3 regions of the Pandoraea faecigallinarum genome follow, and region 1 is predicted to be linked to each of the others. Evidence: predicted binding sites of a transcription regulator. Region 1 holds the regulator's gene; each other region holds the start of a gene.
What was found. Region 1 encodes sigma-54, which starts transcription at its own class of promoters, with help from an activator protein. Its sites were predicted from a motif close to TGGCANGNAANCTGCTTT; they were not measured.

Region 1 (5,317 bases):
TTGGATGTGAGAGCTACAGGTTCGTCTATGTTCGCGGTGACTCGTGCCGGATGGCGGCCGCATCAGGGCTGCCAGTTCTCGAGTGCGATGGAAATATCCCTGGCGCTGGGCGCGTTGACCAGCGTCTCGCGCATGGTGCGATCCGAGAGCAGCTGCGCAATTTCGGAAAGGATCTCGAGATGTTGCTGTGTGGCCTGTTCGGGCACCAGCAGGAAAAACAGCAGGGAAACCGGCTGGCCGTCGGGCGCTTCGAAGGGAATCGCCTCTGCGAGACGAATGAATGCCGCCATCGGGTGCTTCAGGCCCTTGATGCGGCCGTGCGGAATCGCCACCCCTTCGCCGAGCCCGGTCGAACCCAGACGCTCGCGTGCGAACAGGTTGTCGGTGACCGTAGCGCGGGCAAGCGCGGCTTTGTTCTCGAAGAGAAGGCCGGCTTGCTCGAAGACGCGCTTCTTGCTGGTGACGGACAGTCCAAGCAGGATGTTGGACTCAGGTAAGAGTTTGAATAAACGGTTCATCTTGTAATGCGGGCGAACGCCTGGTCGCCCTCCAACCCCCGATTGACCTCGCATTATAGACCACCCGCCGCCGTGCTCGCGGCGAGCCACGGAACCGGGCCGAGCCATACAAAAGGGGCCGTTCAACGGCCCCGCGGTGGGTGATGCCAGACTTACGAAAGACGGATCTGCACTCGGGTGGTTCCTTACGGCTTTTCGTCAGTGTCTGTCATTGCGACTACCACGCCGGAACAGCGTTATTGCAGCGGTTCCGCCTCGGGAGGAGGCTGGTGGTGCTTGATGGCCTCGCGACCGTGATCCTGAACCTTGTCCTTGTACTGCATTACCTTGCGGTCGAGCATGTCGATCAGCTTGTCGATGGCGGCATACATATTCTCGTCACACTTCTCGACGAAAATCTCCTTGCCCTTGAGATTGACCGTGACGCTCGCGTTCTGGCGTCCCGCTTTCTCCTTGGACTTGTCGACAGAAAGAATCACCTCGACGCTGATGACCTGATCGAAATGGCGCAACACGCGTTCGAGCTTGTTGACGACATATTCTTTCAGTGATGCGGTGACTTCGAGATGATGTCCACTGATCTGAAGATTCATAGCTGCTCTCCTTGCTGAAATGCCGAAGTGCAGGCAGTGTCGACGCTGACGCTGGCCGGCATGAGCGCGAGCCATTGACGTGACGCAATGTCGCACTGCGGCGTAATGCCCCAGCGGCCAACATGGCGCACCAGGACTGTCCTACAAAGATTTGCGCAAGTTCACTGCGGGAATTCGCATGGCCTCGCGGTATTTCGCGACCGTTCGCCGCGCCACCACAAAACCTTGCTCTGCCAGCAGTTCCGCGATTCGGCTATCGGAAAGGGGGCTCTGCGGGTCTTCTGCTCCTATGAGTTGCTTGATGAGTGCGCGGATAGCGGTCGATGACGCAGCGCCTCCGGCTTCCGTTGCCACGTGCGATCCGAAGAAGTACTTAAGCTCGAAGGTCCCAAATGGAGTGAGCATGTACTTACTCGTCGTCACCCGTGAAATCGTGGATTCATGTAAACCCAGCGTATCAGCAATCTCGCGTAAAACCAAGGGCCGCATGCCGATTTCGCCATGCGTGAAGAAGTTCTTTTGACGCTCGACAATGGCCTGCGCCACGCGCAGGATCGTATCGAAGCGTTGCTGGATGTTCTTGATAAGCCAGCGCGCTTCCTGCAACTGCTGTTGGAGGTTGCCCGTACCGGGATCGTTCCGGTTGTTTCGCAGGATCCGCGCGTACATTTCGTTGATGCGCAGACGCGGCATGACCTCCGGATTGAGCTCGGCCGTCCAGCCGCTGCCTTGTTTGCGCACGAGTACGTCGGGCACAACGTAGTCGGCCTGCGGCGCACCGTAAGCGGCCCCCGGGAACGGATCGAGCGAACGAATGAGCTGATGGGCGGCGCGCAGGCTGTCTTCGCTCACGCCCAGCAGGCGGCGCAGCCGGGTGTAGTCGCGCGCGGCGAGCAATTCCAGGTGATCGGTGACGATGCGAAGCGATAGGGTGCGCACGTTGCTTGCCGGCAGCCGCTGGAGTTGCAGACGCAGGCATTCGGCGGGGCTGCGCGCACCCACGCCCGCCGGGTCGAAACTTTGCAGCAGTGCCAGCGCGGCGTTGATCTCTTCGGTCTCGAGCGCCAGTTCCTCGGGCATTTCCGCCTGAATCTCGTCGAGCAGCGAGCCGAGATAGCCGTCTTCGTCGAGCGATTCGATCAGGAATTCGACCAGTGCGCGATCGCGCGGCCCCGCCTTGGTCAGGCGCAGCTGGGCCAGCAGGTGTTCACGCAGGTTGGGGTGATCGACGTGGAGTTGCGGGCGCGCATTGTCGTCGTCGTCCGACGCACTTCCCGAGCGGGCAAAGTCGTTCAGGCTCCAGTCGCTGCCGTTGTCCTGCGCGCTGTCGTCGAAGCGGGCTTCGCCGTCGAGTTCGCGGGTTTCGTCGCGGCCGTTGGCCGGCTCGGCGCTGTCGTTCGAGCTGCTCGACGGCGTGGTCCGCTCGCTGCGCAGCGACCCGTCGGTGCCGACACGTACCGAACCCGCGAGCCAATCGTCCTCGCGTTCGAGCATCGGGTTCTGCGTGAGGGCGTGCTCGACTTCCTGTTGAAGTTCGAGCGTCGACAGTTGCAACAACCGGATCGATTGCTGCAACTGCGGCGTGAGGGTCAGGTGCTGCGAGGTGCGGAGTTGAAGAGTCGGTTTCATAGCGGTCTCGCCTTCATTGTAGAGGCTTTGTCACGCCAACGGAACCGGCCTGGCCTCCTATCGGAGGCAGGGTTTACATGCGAAAAATTTGCTTTACATCCGGAAATTTTCGCCCAGATACACGCGGCGGACGCTTTCGTCGGCAACGATCTGGTCGGGCGTGCCGGCAGCGAGTACCGAGCCTTCGCTGATGATGTACGCATGGTCGCAGATGCCAAGCGTCTCGCGCACGTTGTGGTCGGTAATCAGGACACCGATGCCACGGTCCTTCAGGAAGCGCACGATCCGCTGGATTTCCAGCACGGCGATCGGGTCCACGCCCGCGAACGGTTCGTCGAGCAAAATAAAACGCGGCTGCGTGGCCAGCGCACGGGCGATCTCCACGCGACGACGCTCGCCGCCCGATAGCGACATGGCCGGATTCTCGCGCAGATGGCTGACCTGAAGCTCGTCGAGCAGCGATTCGATGCGGCGCTCGATCTCGTCGCGCTTGAGCGGCTTGCCTTGCGCATCCACCTGCAATTCGAGTACGGCGCGGATGTTGTCCTCGACCGTGAGCTTGCGGAACACCGACGCTTCCTGCGGCAGATACGACACGCCCATGCGAGCGCGCTCGTGAATCGGCAGCTCGCTGATGAGGTTGCCGTCGAGCTGGATCTCGCCGTCGTCGGCGGGCACGAGCCCCACGATCATGTAGAACGACGTCGTCTTGCCCGCGCCGTTCGGCCCGAGCAGTCCCACGACCTCGCCGCTTTTCACGTCGAGCGAGACATCCTTGACGACGGTGCGTGCGCCGTACTGCTTCTTGAGCGAGCGCACCACGAGCGCGCTCGGCTTGCCCGACGGGCCGGCGCCCGGATGGGCGGTCGAGGGGTTGCTGTTGGCAGAATTACTCACGCGGATTCCCGATGTTCTTGGAAGGCGACAGCGGCGGCAGATCCCCCTTGGGCGCCGCGGCCGGCTTGCTTGCGCCGGGCGGCGTGCCTTGCGTGCCGGTCGCGTTGCGCGGGGCCAGCGTGGCACGCACGCGGCCGTTCGGATTGTTGGGGTTGACCTGGTCCGGGCCGCTGTTGGCCGTGTAGACCTCATTGTAAGTGTCGTACGTGATGACGCTGCCATGAATCTCGTCGAGCACCTTCGTCCCGCCGGCCAGACGCTTGAGCGTGGCCTGCGTGGTGAGCGTGGCGACTTCGGTCTTGCCGTTGTAATAGATCGTCTGGCCCCAGCCGTCGATGTACTCGTCGAGACCGTCGCGCTTCTGGCGCATATAGGCGAGCGGGCCGCCCGGCTTGTAATACGCCGTGGCGTACTGGTAGCCCTCCGGATCCTGGGTCACTTCGACGCGATCGGCCTTGAGGAGAATCGTCCCCTTGGTCATCGTCACGTTGCCGGTGAAGATGTTGACCTGCTTGAGGTCGTCGTAGCTCATGTGATCCGACTCGATATTGAGCGGCTTGTCACGGTCGGCGCGTTCGGCGTGGGCGAGCGGCGAGGCCAGCGCGCCGAGCATGGCAAAGGCGGCCGCCAGCGCGCGCAGGGCACGCAGCGATAGGGATGCGGGTCGCAGGTGAAGGCGATCGGTCATGGGGTCTTGGAGCCCTGTTTGGTCGGAGGTGGCGCGCTCGGCGCGGTGGGCGCACCGGACTGGCCGGGCGGCGGCGGACGGTTTCCGCCCAGCTCCGCCGGCTGGATCGTGCCGTGGACATTGCCGAGCAATTGTACGGCGCGCGAGATGTTATTGAAAATCATGCCGTCGCCGTACATCACGGAGGCGCCGCGAAAGAGCTGCACCGGCTTTTCCGTGCGGACGATGTCTTCGTTCACGAGCACCTGGAAATGCTCCGAGAGCGCGCGCATTTCCGGATCGCGAGGCCCGGGCTGACGCACCACGACAGCATCGTCGTACAGATCGACGACCGACATGTCGGCGTTAAGCGTGCCGCGCTTGCTCGTCGCGGTCACTTCCGGCTGATCCGGCGTGAACGCGCGCACGGCGGGCATCGTCATGGCCGTTGTCTGATCGTCCTCGAAATGCGTCATGTGAACGGAGTTGACGCGGTACTGCGTCGTGCCGTTCGGCGACAACATGGAAATCACCATGTCGTCCGCATAGTAGTCGGGGATGTGTTGCTTCACGTACGGCGCGCGATCGGCGTCCGAGGGCAGCGTGCGTTGCACGAGCCAGTACGTGCCTGCCGCCAGACCCGCGAGCACGACGATGGCGATCAGCGAAGCCGGAGACACGCGTTGAATGGCCATAAGTGGATCGGCTCCCTCGGTGCGTCAGGCGAGCGCTTCGGCGAGCAGGGCGTCGTAACGACCCTGTGCGCGCAGCACGAAGTCGCACATCTCGCGCACAGCCCCTTCGCCGCCGCGCGTGCTCGCAATCCAGTGGCAACGCGCCTTGACTTCGGCGTGTGCGTTGGCCGGGCACGCCGCGAACCCCACGCGCGTGAGCACCGGCAGATCGGGCCAGTCGTCGCCGATATGGCCGCAGACGTCGGCCGTCGCGGACACCTTGGCGCACAGGTCTTCGAACGCGGCACGCTTGTCCTGTACGCCCTGATAGACGTGCGC
Region 2 (5,317 bases), 1.9 Mb from region 1:
CACGAGGTCCTCCTTCTTCACCCCGAGCAAGTCGATACGCTGACCGCCCGTGACCTTGACCATCGGAATCCGGTACTTGTCGGCCACATCCGCGATACGGCGCAGTTCGCTCGCATTCGTCACGCCGCCCTTCATCTGCGGAATGACGGAGAACGTGTTGTCCTTCTGGATGTTGGCGTGCACGCGTTCGTTGACGAAGCGGCTTTGCGGGTCGTCAACGGCCTCCTTCGGCCACGTGCTGAGCATGTAGTAATTGAGTGCCGGACGGCACGTCGCACAGCCGTTCGGCGTGCGCCATTCGAGGAAGTCGAAAGCGGCACGGTGCGTAGTCAGGCGGTGCTCGCGCACGGCGCGGCGCACGTCGGCATGCGACAGGCCGGTGCAGCCGCACACGGCCTTCTCTTTCGGCGCCGCATCGTAAGTCGAACCGAGCGTGCTCATCAGAATCTGTTCGCACAGGCCGGCGCACGAACCGCACGAGCTGGCAGCCTTGGTGTGCTTCTTCACCTCGTCGAGCGTGAACAGGCCCTTCCCGGTGATCGCCTTGACGATGGTGCCCTTGCACACGCCGTTGCAGCCGCAGACTTCGTCGGTATCGGCCATGGCGGATGCGCGGTTCTGCCCCTGCGTGCCGACGTCGCCCACGCTCGACTCGCCGAACATGATGCGCTCACGCAGTTCGCCCAGCGTGCGCCCTTCTCGCAGCAGCTTGAAGTACCACGCGCCATCGGCCGTATCGCCATACAGGCAAGCGCCGACGAGCTTGTCGTCGCGAATCACAAGCTTCTTGTAGACGCCGCTGGCCGGGTCCGAGAGCACGATCTCCTCGGTGCCTTCGCCGCCGAGAAAGTCGCCTGCGGAAAACAGGTCGATGCCGGTGACCTTGAGCTTCGTCGAGAGCACCGAACCTCGATAGCTGCCGATGCCCATGAGCGCGAGGTGGTTCGCGCACACCCTGGCCTGCTCGAAGAGCGGCGCGACGAGACCGTATGCCACACCGCGATGGCTTACGCACTCGCCCACGGCGTAGATGCGCGGGTCGTAGGTTTGCAGCGTGTCGGACACGACGATGCCGCGCGCGCAGTGCAGGCCGGCGGCTTCGGCGAGCGCGGTGTTCGGGCGGATGCCGGCCGCCATCACCACGAGATCCGCCGCGATTTCCTCGCCGTTACCGAACTTCACGGCACGCGCGCGGCCGTGTTCGTCGCCGAGAATCTCCGAGGTCTGATGCGACAACCGGAAGGCCAGTCCGCGCGCTTCGAGCGACTGTTGCAGCAGCTTGCCCGCGGTGCAGTCGAGCTGACGTTCGAGCAGCGTGGACGCCAGATGCACGACGGTGACATCCATGCCGCGCAGCTTCAGGCCGTTGGCCGCTTCCAGCCCGAGCAGTCCGCCGCCGATCACCACCGCGTGACGCTTGACCTTCGCCGTCTCGATCATGATCTCGGTGTCGCGAATGTCGCGATAGCTGATGACACCGTCGAGATCCCGGCCCGGCACCGGGAGGATGAACGGAGTGGAACCGGTGGCGATGAGCAGACGGTCGTACGGCGCTTCGGTGCCGTCGGCACAACGCACGACGCGGCGCGGGCGGTCGATCTGCGTGACCTCCTTGCCCAGATGCAGCGTGATGCCCTTTTGCGCGTACCAATCGAGCGGATTGAGCACGATGTCCTTGAAGGACTGCTCGCCCGCGAGCACCGGCGAGAGCAGGATGCGGTTGTAGTTCGGGTGCGGCTCCGCGCCGAATACGGTGATGTCGTATTGGTCCGGCGCGATCTCAAGCAACTCTTCGAGCGTGCGGATGCCGGCCATGCCGTTGCCGATGACGACCAGACGAGGTTTGCCCATGCTGTCTTCTCCTGTTGCACCGCCCGAATCGCGCGCGGCGCCCGAAAAACAAAACGGCGTCCGTCCATGCCGAAGCACGGAGGGACGCCGTTGTCCTGAGGGTGCGTTGCGGGCGCTCCCGCCCGACGCCGCACCTGAATTCGTTGCCGGCGACGCCTTTGCCGCTGGCGTTATTGCTAACGCAACAAGCGTGCCAGGCAGGGCATTACCCCGGGCAAGGCGTTGCCGGACAAGGAGAAGACGGAAATTTGTCTATGGGAATCGTCCGAGAGTGGAACGAAATCTGCCGCACCGCACCAGTGCACGACGTGACGCCATCGCGCCACGCGCACCATCATGAGGCCTGCATCAGGGCGCGCCCGATGATGAGTTGCTGAATCTGCGTGGTGCCTTCATACAGCCGCAGCAGACGCACGTCGCGATAAAAGCGCTCGACCTTGTACTCGTTGATGTAGCCCGCGCCGCCGTGCACCTGCACGCCACGGTCGGCCACGCGCCCGGCCATCTCCGTACAGAAGAGCTTCGCACAGGAAGCGCGCATGCTGACGTCGGCATCGCGCGTGCCCGCGGGCTTCGCGTCGTAGCGCGCGGCGCAGTCCTGCACCATCGACCATCCGGCATAGAGTTCGGCCTGACTGTCGGCGAGCATCGCCTGCACCAGCTGAAAGTCGCCGATGCGCTGGCCGAACTGCTTGCGCTCGCGCGCGTACGCCACCGACTCGTCGAGAATGCGCTGCGCCATGCCGCACGCGAGCGCCGCCACGTGCAGACGCCCGCGGTCGAGCACCTTCATGGCCGTCTTGAAGCCTTGGCCTGCCACGCCGCCGATCACGTTCGCCGCCGGCACGCGCGCGCCTTGCAGCACGACGTCGCAAGTCCTGGTGCCGCGTTGCCCCATCTTCCGGTCCGGTTTTCCCAGCGACAGGCCCGGCGTGTCGGCCGGCACGATGAACGCGGAGATGCCCCCCGCGCCCTCGCCTCCGGTGCGCGCCATCAACGTGAACGCCCCGGCGCGCGGCGCGTTGGTGATGAAACGCTTCACGCCGTCGATGACATAGGTGTCGCCGTCGAGCACGGCCCGCGTCTTGAGCGCGGCGGGGTCGGACCCGGCATCGGGCTCCGTGAGCGCGAAGGACATGATCAGTTCGCCGCTCGCCACGCGCGGCAGCAGATCGCGTTTCTGCGCGTCGGTGCCGTCCATCAGAATGCCCTGCGAGCCGATTCCCACGTTCGTGCCGAACACCGAGCGAAACGCCAGCGACGTCTGCCCGAACTCGTAGGCCACGCGCACTTCCTGAGCCATCGACAGGCCGATGCCGCCGAACGCTTCGGGAATCGACAGACCGAACAATCCCATTTCCTTCATGTCGTCGACGATGGCGGCGGGCACGTCGTCGTTCGCTTCCACGTCGTCCTCGGCGGGCACCAGCCGCTCGCGGATAAAGCGTTGCACGGCGGCGAGCAGCAATTCGAACGATTCGCGATCCAGTCCCTTCGATGTCATCGGGCGTCCCTTGAAATATGTCGTAACACTTGTCTGCCAGGCGGCCGTCGGCCGCGCGAGTCTCGCTATCTTACCCGCGCACCCCGGCGCCAGGCGCGCCGCGCATGGCTGCGCACGATTTTCCGCGCGCATCCTTCCCATCATTTCCGCGCGTTGGGCAACAGTCCATTAACTAGCATCCTAATTATTAGTTAACATATAATCTTTCACCATGACCTCCTTGGAATCGCTCCGCTTCGTGTTCACCAGCCATTTGTTGCTGGCGGGCAAACAGTGGCGTCAGTTATCGCAGGGCGCGATCGTCGAATACGGAATTTCCGCGGCGAGCGCAGGCCCGTTGTTGTTCATCCGCCGTCTTGGCCAGGGTGTGCGTCAGGTCGAGCTTGCCGAGTATGTCGGTCTCGAAGGCGCGTCGCTCGTGCGCCTGCTCGATCAGTTGTGCGCCGCCGGGCTGGTGGTGCGTGAAGTCGATGCCAGCGACCGCCGTGCCAACGCGCTGCGTCTGACCGCGGCCGGCGATGCGCTCGCCGGGAAGCTCGAACTCGAACTCAGTCAATTGCGCGCCAAGGTATTCGCGAACATCCCCCGGGAAGATTTCGAGGCGGTGTTGCGCGTGTTCGATACGCTCAACCGCGCGGCCGACCCGGAGGGGTCCATGCTCGCGATGGAGCTTCCCAAGAAGTAAACCGTGCTTACCTGGCCATCCTCACGCGACTGGATTTTTTCGATCAAGGCGTTCCTCGCCTCGATGCTGGCGCTCTACATCGCGCTCGCTCTCGGCCTGCCGCGCCCTTACTGGGCGATGGCAACGGTCTACATCGTTTCGCATCCGCTCACCGGCGCGACGCGCTCCAAGGCGCTGTATCGCGTTCTCGGCACGCTGCTTGGCGCCGCCGCCGCCATCGCCTTCGTGCCCGCGCTCGTCGATACCCCCGAACTGCTGATGGCCGCCGTCGGCGTCTGGACGGGCACGCTGCTCTATATCTCGTTACTGCATCGCTCGCCGCGCAGCTATGTGTTTCTGCTCGCGTCGTACACGCTGCCGCTGATCGCCTTGCCTGCGGTGAATACGCCGTCGGGCATTTTCGATATCGCCATTGCGCGCGCCGAAGAGATCATTCTCGGTATCGTGTGCGCGAGCGTGGTCGGCGCCGTGATCCTGCCCACGAGCGTGGCCAAAGTGTTGCACGACCGCTCGTCGCGCTGGCTCGTCGACGCCGCGCGCTGGACCACCGACATGCTCTCCGCGGATCCGGAAGGCAAGGCCACGCGCCACATGAGCCGTCACCGCATGGCGGCCGACATCCTCGCGCTCGACCAGCTGATCAGCCAGTTGTCCTACGACGCCGACACGTCCGAGCGGGTGCGCGACGCGCAGGAACTGCGCGGACGCATGACGATGATGATGCCGGTGCTCTCGACGGTGGCCTCGCTCGTACACGCGCTGCGCCGACACCCGAAGGGCGCGCCCGAAGCGCTCGAAGCGAAGATGGCCGAGGTCGTGGCATGGCTGCGTCGCGGCGCCCCCTCGCCCGCGCCCGCCCACCTGCTCAAGCCGCCGCATTCCGCCGGCGAGGCCTCGGACTGGTACGGCGCACTGGTCGCGGCAACGGAAGACCGTCTACGCTCGCTGGTGCAGCTCTGGCAGGATTGCGCCTCGCTGCAACGCCGGTTCGGTCAGCCGGACGGCGCCCCCGAATGGGTCCCCGCCTTCCCATACTGGCAACTGGGCGGCGCGCGCCACTACGATCACGGCCTGTTGTTGTTCTCGACCGTCTCCGCCGCGCTATGCACGTTCCTCATGGGCATGGCCTGGGTCTACACCGGCTGGAACGACGGCGCATCCGCCGTCTCGCTCGGCGCAGTCGCCTGTTGCTTCTTCGCGGCGATGGACGAGCCCGCACCGTTCATCCGCTCGTTTTTCTGGGCGACGGCGGTGTGCGTGGTGTTCGCGGCCGTCTA
Region 3 (5,317 bases), 1.1 Mb from region 1:
ACTCACCCCGAGACGACGTGCCGTGGCGCTGACTTGCCCGTGACAGGCGTCGAGGGCGGCGCGCAACGCCTGACGCTCCGCCGCCTCCAACGGCGCTTCCACCGCCGCCTCCATCACTTTCGTCGCTGCCGTCGTTCCCATCGCGCCCGTCGCTTCGCCCACGTACGCGCCGCCCGCCGCATCCGCCGCCCCGCCCACCGGCGGCATCATCGCGGCTTCGCGCAGCTCGGCCGGCAGATCGTCCAATGTGATCACCCCGTTCTCGCTCAGCGCCACGAGCGTTCGAATCACGCTGCGCAGCTGACGTACGTTCCCCGGCCACGTATAGCGGCATAGGCACGCACGCGCGGCGTCCGTGACATGCGTCGGGCTGTCGGGCGCTTGCACGCTCGCCTGCGCCAACAGGCGCTCGATCAGATCGACCTCGTCCTCGCGCTCGCGCAACGGCGGCACCGACACTTCCAGTCCATTCAGACGATAGAACAGGTCCTCGCGAAACTCTCGCTCGGCAATGCGGGCCGGCAGATCGCGGTGCGTGGCACTGAGTACGCGAATGTCCAGCGGCATGGGTTCTCCGCCGCCGAGCGGCGACACCATTCGCTCCTCCAGCACACGCAGCAGCCGCGTCTGCATCGCAAACGGCATATCGCCGATCTCATCGAGGAACAACGTGCCGCCATTCGCCTGCCACAGCTTGCCGTTCATTCCCTCCTTGCGCGCACCCGTGAAGCTGCCGCCCACATAGCCGAACAACTCGCTCTCGATCAGCGACTCCGGAATCGCCGCGCAATTCAACGCGACGAACGGCCCGCTCGCGCGCGCACTTGCCGCATGGACGGCACGCGCAAATACCTCCTTCCCGCTGCCCGTCTCACCCCGGATGAGTACCGGCACGTCGTGCGCGAATACGCGGCATGCACGCGAGAATTCGCGCGCGAGCGCCGGATCGGCGAAAGGCGCCACCGTCGGTTCGCGCGCCGTATCCGCGTGCGCCGGCATGCCCGGCGCGCCCGTCGGATTCGGCGCGCGGCGAACGACACGTGAGGGCGCGCGCAACATTGCCAGCAGCGGCTCGCCGGCGTTCGTGCGAATCGGCCAGCAGGCGGCCGGCGAGCGATGGGCTTGCGCGAACAACGTGTCGAGCGTATGCGCAAACCACCGGTCCACGCGCGTGCCCACGATCTCGTCGCGCGTTGCCCCCAGACAATTCAACGCGCTTTGATTCGCCGCCAGCACTCGCCCCGCGTCGTCGAACGCGAGCAGCGCCTGCGCGAAGCCGCCGAGGTGATCGGCCTGCTCCTGCAATTGCAATAACCACTCGTCGCGATAGTGCTGAAAGAAGTACTCGCTCTCCACGACTTTCGCTGACAGGTTGACGAGGGCGAGCGTATGAAACTGACTCTGGCGGGTGACGTCGGCCGTGGTCGACGACACGTCGATCACCGCGAGCAGATCTCCCTGCGGGGCGAAGACGGGGCTCGCCGTGCACGTCAGCGGCGTATGCAGCGCACGAAAGTGATCCTGCTGGCAGATGATGACCGGCGCGCGCTCCACGACACACGTGCCGATGCCGTTCGTACCTTCGCACGACTCGCTCCAGTCCGCGCCCGGCCACAACCCTGCCCGATGGAAGTCCTCGCGCGTGCCGTCGTGCAGTCGCGACTCGACGATCACGCCATCCGGAGCGGTCAGCAGCACCGCCTGACGCGGGTTCATCAACTGGCGCTGCAAACGCTCCAATACGGGCAGGGAAACGCTGCGCAACCGCTCCATGGCATTGCGCCGCTCGCGCAGCTGCGACGACGCCAGCACACGGGGCGACATGCGCGCGCCCGGATCGAGCGCGTACATGTCCAGACAGCGGCGCCAGGAGCTGGCGATATTCGGGTCCGTCGCCGCGGTTCCCGACGGCCAGTGGCCCTGCGCGACATTCAGCACACGGCGCGCGTGCGCAGCTTCATGAGTGGGTGGCATTGGTCGTCTCCCCCGTGCCGGATGATCCGTTGATCTCGTAGTCGTTCCCGAAGCATCTCCCATGCCGGGAGCGTTTGCAATGCGCGATGCCAATCGAAAAACGCAAGGCGATTGGTATCGCCCGCCCCGTGTCACGCCGGCGATACAAACGTGTCATCTCGTGAGACACCGGTGTCACGGTTTCGGCACACGACGCACTGCACAACGCGGCGCAAACACACGCCAATGCAAGCGCCTGCGAGGGTGGCCCACGAATTGCTTTGACGCCAGCAGCGCGCTCGGCAACGGCCGGCCGCCGACACAACGATACCCGGAGACACGACATGCGATACGCCCCACCCGGCACGCCCGGTGCCCTGTTGTCTTTGCAAGACCGTTACGAGAACTTCATCGGCGGCAAGTTCGTCGCGCCGGTCGAAGGGCGCTACTTCGTCAATACCTCCCCGGTCACGGGGGCGGTCATCGGAGAATTCCCGCGATCCAACGGTGCGGACATCGAGTTGGCGCTCGACGCCGCGCACGCCGCCGCAGCCAGGTGGGGACAAACATCCGTGCAGGCGCGCTCGCGCATTCTGTTGCAGATCGCTGATCGTCTCGAATCGCAACTGGAGCGCTTCGCCGTTGCGGAAACGTGGGACAACGGCAAACCCGTGCGCGAGACGCTCGCCGCGGATTTGCCGCTGGCTATCGACCACTTCCGCTACTTCGCCGGTTGCATCCGGGCGCAGGAGGGCACTGCCGCCGAGATCGACGCACATACCGCGGCCTATCATTTCCACGAGCCGTTGGGTGTGGTCGGTCAGATCATCCCGTGGAATTTTCCGTTGCTGATGGCCGCCTGGAAACTCGCACCGGCGCTGGCGGCGGGAAATTGCGTGGTGCTCAAGCCCGCCGAGCAAACCCCGCTGTCGATCACGCTGTTCGCCGAACTGGTCGGCGATCTGCTGCCGCCCGGCGTACTCAACGTCGTGCAGGGGTTCGGCAAGGAGGCAGGCGAGGCGCTCGCGACCAGCAAGCGTATCGCCAAGATCGCGTTCACCGGCTCCACGCCCGTCGGCAACCACATATTGACGCGCGCGGCCGCCAACCTGATTCCAAGTACCGTCGAACTGGGCGGCAAGTCGCCGAACCTCTTCTTCGAGGACATCATGCGCGGTGAGCCGGAGTTCATCGAGAAGGCCGCGGAAGGGCTCGTGCTCGGCTTCCTGAACCAGGGCGAAGTCTGCACCTGTCCCTCGCGCGCGCTCGTTCAGGAATCGATTTACGAGCCGTTCATGGAAGTGGTGATGAAGCGCGTCGAGCGCATCAGACGAGGCGATCCGCTCGACACCGAAACGGCCGTCGGCGCACAGGCTTCGCAGCAGCAGTTCGACAAGATCCTCACGTATCTCGATCTCGCACGCAAGGAAGGCGCGCAAGTGCTGACCGGCGGTGGTATCGAGATGCTGGACGGGCCACTCGCCTCCGGCTTTTACATCCAGCCGACGCTACTCAAGGGTGAGAACCGCATGCGCGTATTCCAGGAGGAAATCTTCGGCCCGGTCGTGGGCGTGACGACATTCAAGGACGAGGCCGAAGCGCTGGCCATCGCCAACGACACCGAGTTCGGTCTGGGCGCGGGTGTCTGGACACGGGACATCAACCGCGCGTATCGGATGGGACGCGCCATTCAGGCGGGACGTGTCTGGACGAACTGCTATCACCTCTATCCGGCACACGCGGCGTTTGGCGGCTACAAGAAGTCCGGCATCGGCCGCGAGACGCACAAGATGATGCTCGACCACTATCAGCAGACGAAGAACTTGCTGGTGAGCTACGACGTCAACCCGCTCGGCTTCTTCTGACATTCCGAGTCCTGCCTCTAAACCTGCGCAACCTTGTAGCAGATCAAAGACGCATCGCACGCCGGGTGCGATGCTGTCTTCAATGCATGCGAACAATGATTCCGGGCACCGCCGGCGCGCCGCAGCGCGCGCGGTGCATCGCTCACAGAACGGATAAGGAGCATGACCATGAGCACGACATTCTTCATTCCCAGCGTCAACATGATGGGCGTGGGCAGCCTTGACGAAGCGATCGCCGCCCTGCGCCAATACCATTTCCGGCGCGCCCTGATCGTGACCGACGCCGGACTCGCAAAGGCCGGTGTCGCCGGAAAAGTCGCCGAGCTGCTCGCGCGGCAGGACATCCAGTCGGTGTTGTTCGACGGCGCGAAACCGAACCCGACGGTCGCCAACGTCGAAGCGGGTCTTGCGATCCTCCGGCAGAATCAGTGCGACTTCGTGATTTCGCTAGGTGGCGGGTCGCCGCACGACTGCGCAAAGGGCATCGCCCTATGTGCGACCAACGGCGGCCACATTTCGGATTACGAGGGCGTCGATCAGTCGAAGAAGCCGCAATTGCCGCTCGTCGCGATCAACACGACAGCGGGCACCGCGAGCGAGATGACGCGCTTTTGCATCATTACGGACGAGAAGCGGCATGTGAAGATGGCCATTGTCGACCGCAACGTCACGCCGTTGCTGTCGGTCAACGATCCCGCGCTGATGGCGGCAATGCCGAAGGGCTTGACCGCGGCGACCGGCATGGACGCGTTGACGCACGCCACCGAAGCCTACGTCTCGACCGCGGCCACGCCGATCACCGACGCGTGCGCGCTCAAGGCCATCACCCTGATCTCCGGGAACCTGCGTCGCGCGGTCTCGCATGGTGACGACATGACGGCGCGCGAGAACATGGCGTACGCGCAATTCCTGGCGGGCATGGCGTTCAACAACGCGTCGCTGGGCTACGTGCACGCAATGGCACATCAGCTCGGCGGGTTCTACGATTTGCCGCACGGCGTGTGCAACGCGGTCCTGCTGCCGCACGTCGAAGAGTTCAACGCGAGTACGAGCGCCGCACGTCTGAAAGACATCGCGCAGGCGATGGGCGAGAAGGTCGAGGGGTTGAGCGACGAGGAAGGCGCAAAGGCCGCGATTGCCGCGATCCGTCGCTTGTCGAAGGACATCGGCATTCCGTCGGGACTGGCCGAGCTGGGGGCCAAAGAAGCCGACGTGCCCACGCTCGCGGCCAACGCCATGCAGGATGCGTGCGGCTTCACGAATCCGCGCCGTGCCGAACAACGGGAAATCGAAGAGATCTTCCGTCGGGCGTTTTGATGGGACGGCGTCTTCTCGTGGCGGGCGACACATTTTTTACATGTCGGCGGGCCGCTTGAACGACGCCGCTCGCCGACACTCGTCGCACATGCGTTCCCGGCAGTGTTAAAGGCGCGCGTGTCGAATCACGCCGTTGCCGTGGCGCCCGACAGCGCCTCCCTGCGGCGCATCCGCCACCAGAT

Region 2: nirB (nitrite reductase large subunit NirB) is a predicted target of sigma-54. The motif match lies at 2,030-2,047, and genes of this name have one in related genera.
Region 3: exaC (acetaldehyde dehydrogenase ExaC) is a predicted target of sigma-54. The motif match lies at 2,219-2,236, and genes of this name have one in related genera.

Annotation. Positions count from the first base shown of each region.
Region 1 covers NZ_CP011807.3:575,572-580,888, forward strand. The annotation lists gene AB870_RS02635 (PTS sugar transporter subunit IIA) at 63-572, opposite strand; gene hpf (ribosome hibernation-promoting factor, HPF/YfiA family) at 755-1,111, opposite strand; gene AB870_RS02645 (RNA polymerase factor sigma-54) at 1,253-2,740, opposite strand; gene lptB (LPS export ABC transporter ATP-binding protein) at 2,834-3,637, opposite strand; gene lptA (lipopolysaccharide transport periplasmic protein LptA) at 3,630-4,325, opposite strand; gene lptC (LPS export ABC transporter periplasmic protein LptC) at 4,322-4,999, opposite strand; gene AB870_RS02665 (KdsC family phosphatase) at 5,024-5,317, opposite strand, start outside.
Region 2 covers NZ_CP011807.3:3,885,185-3,890,501, forward strand. The annotation lists gene nirB (nitrite reductase large subunit NirB) at 1-1,851, opposite strand, end outside; gene AB870_RS17030 (acyl-CoA dehydrogenase family protein) at 2,186-3,355, opposite strand; gene AB870_RS17035 (MarR family winged helix-turn-helix transcriptional regulator) at 3,567-4,040, shown strand; gene AB870_RS17040 (FUSC family protein) at 4,044-5,317, shown strand, end outside.
Region 3 covers NZ_CP011807.3:4,702,246-4,707,562, forward strand. The annotation lists gene AB870_RS20665 (sigma-54-dependent Fis family transcriptional regulator) at 1-1,974, opposite strand, end outside; gene exaC (acetaldehyde dehydrogenase ExaC) at 2,298-3,818, shown strand; gene yiaY (L-threonine dehydrogenase) at 3,987-5,135, shown strand; gene AB870_RS20680 (MFS transporter) at 5,261-5,317, opposite strand, start outside.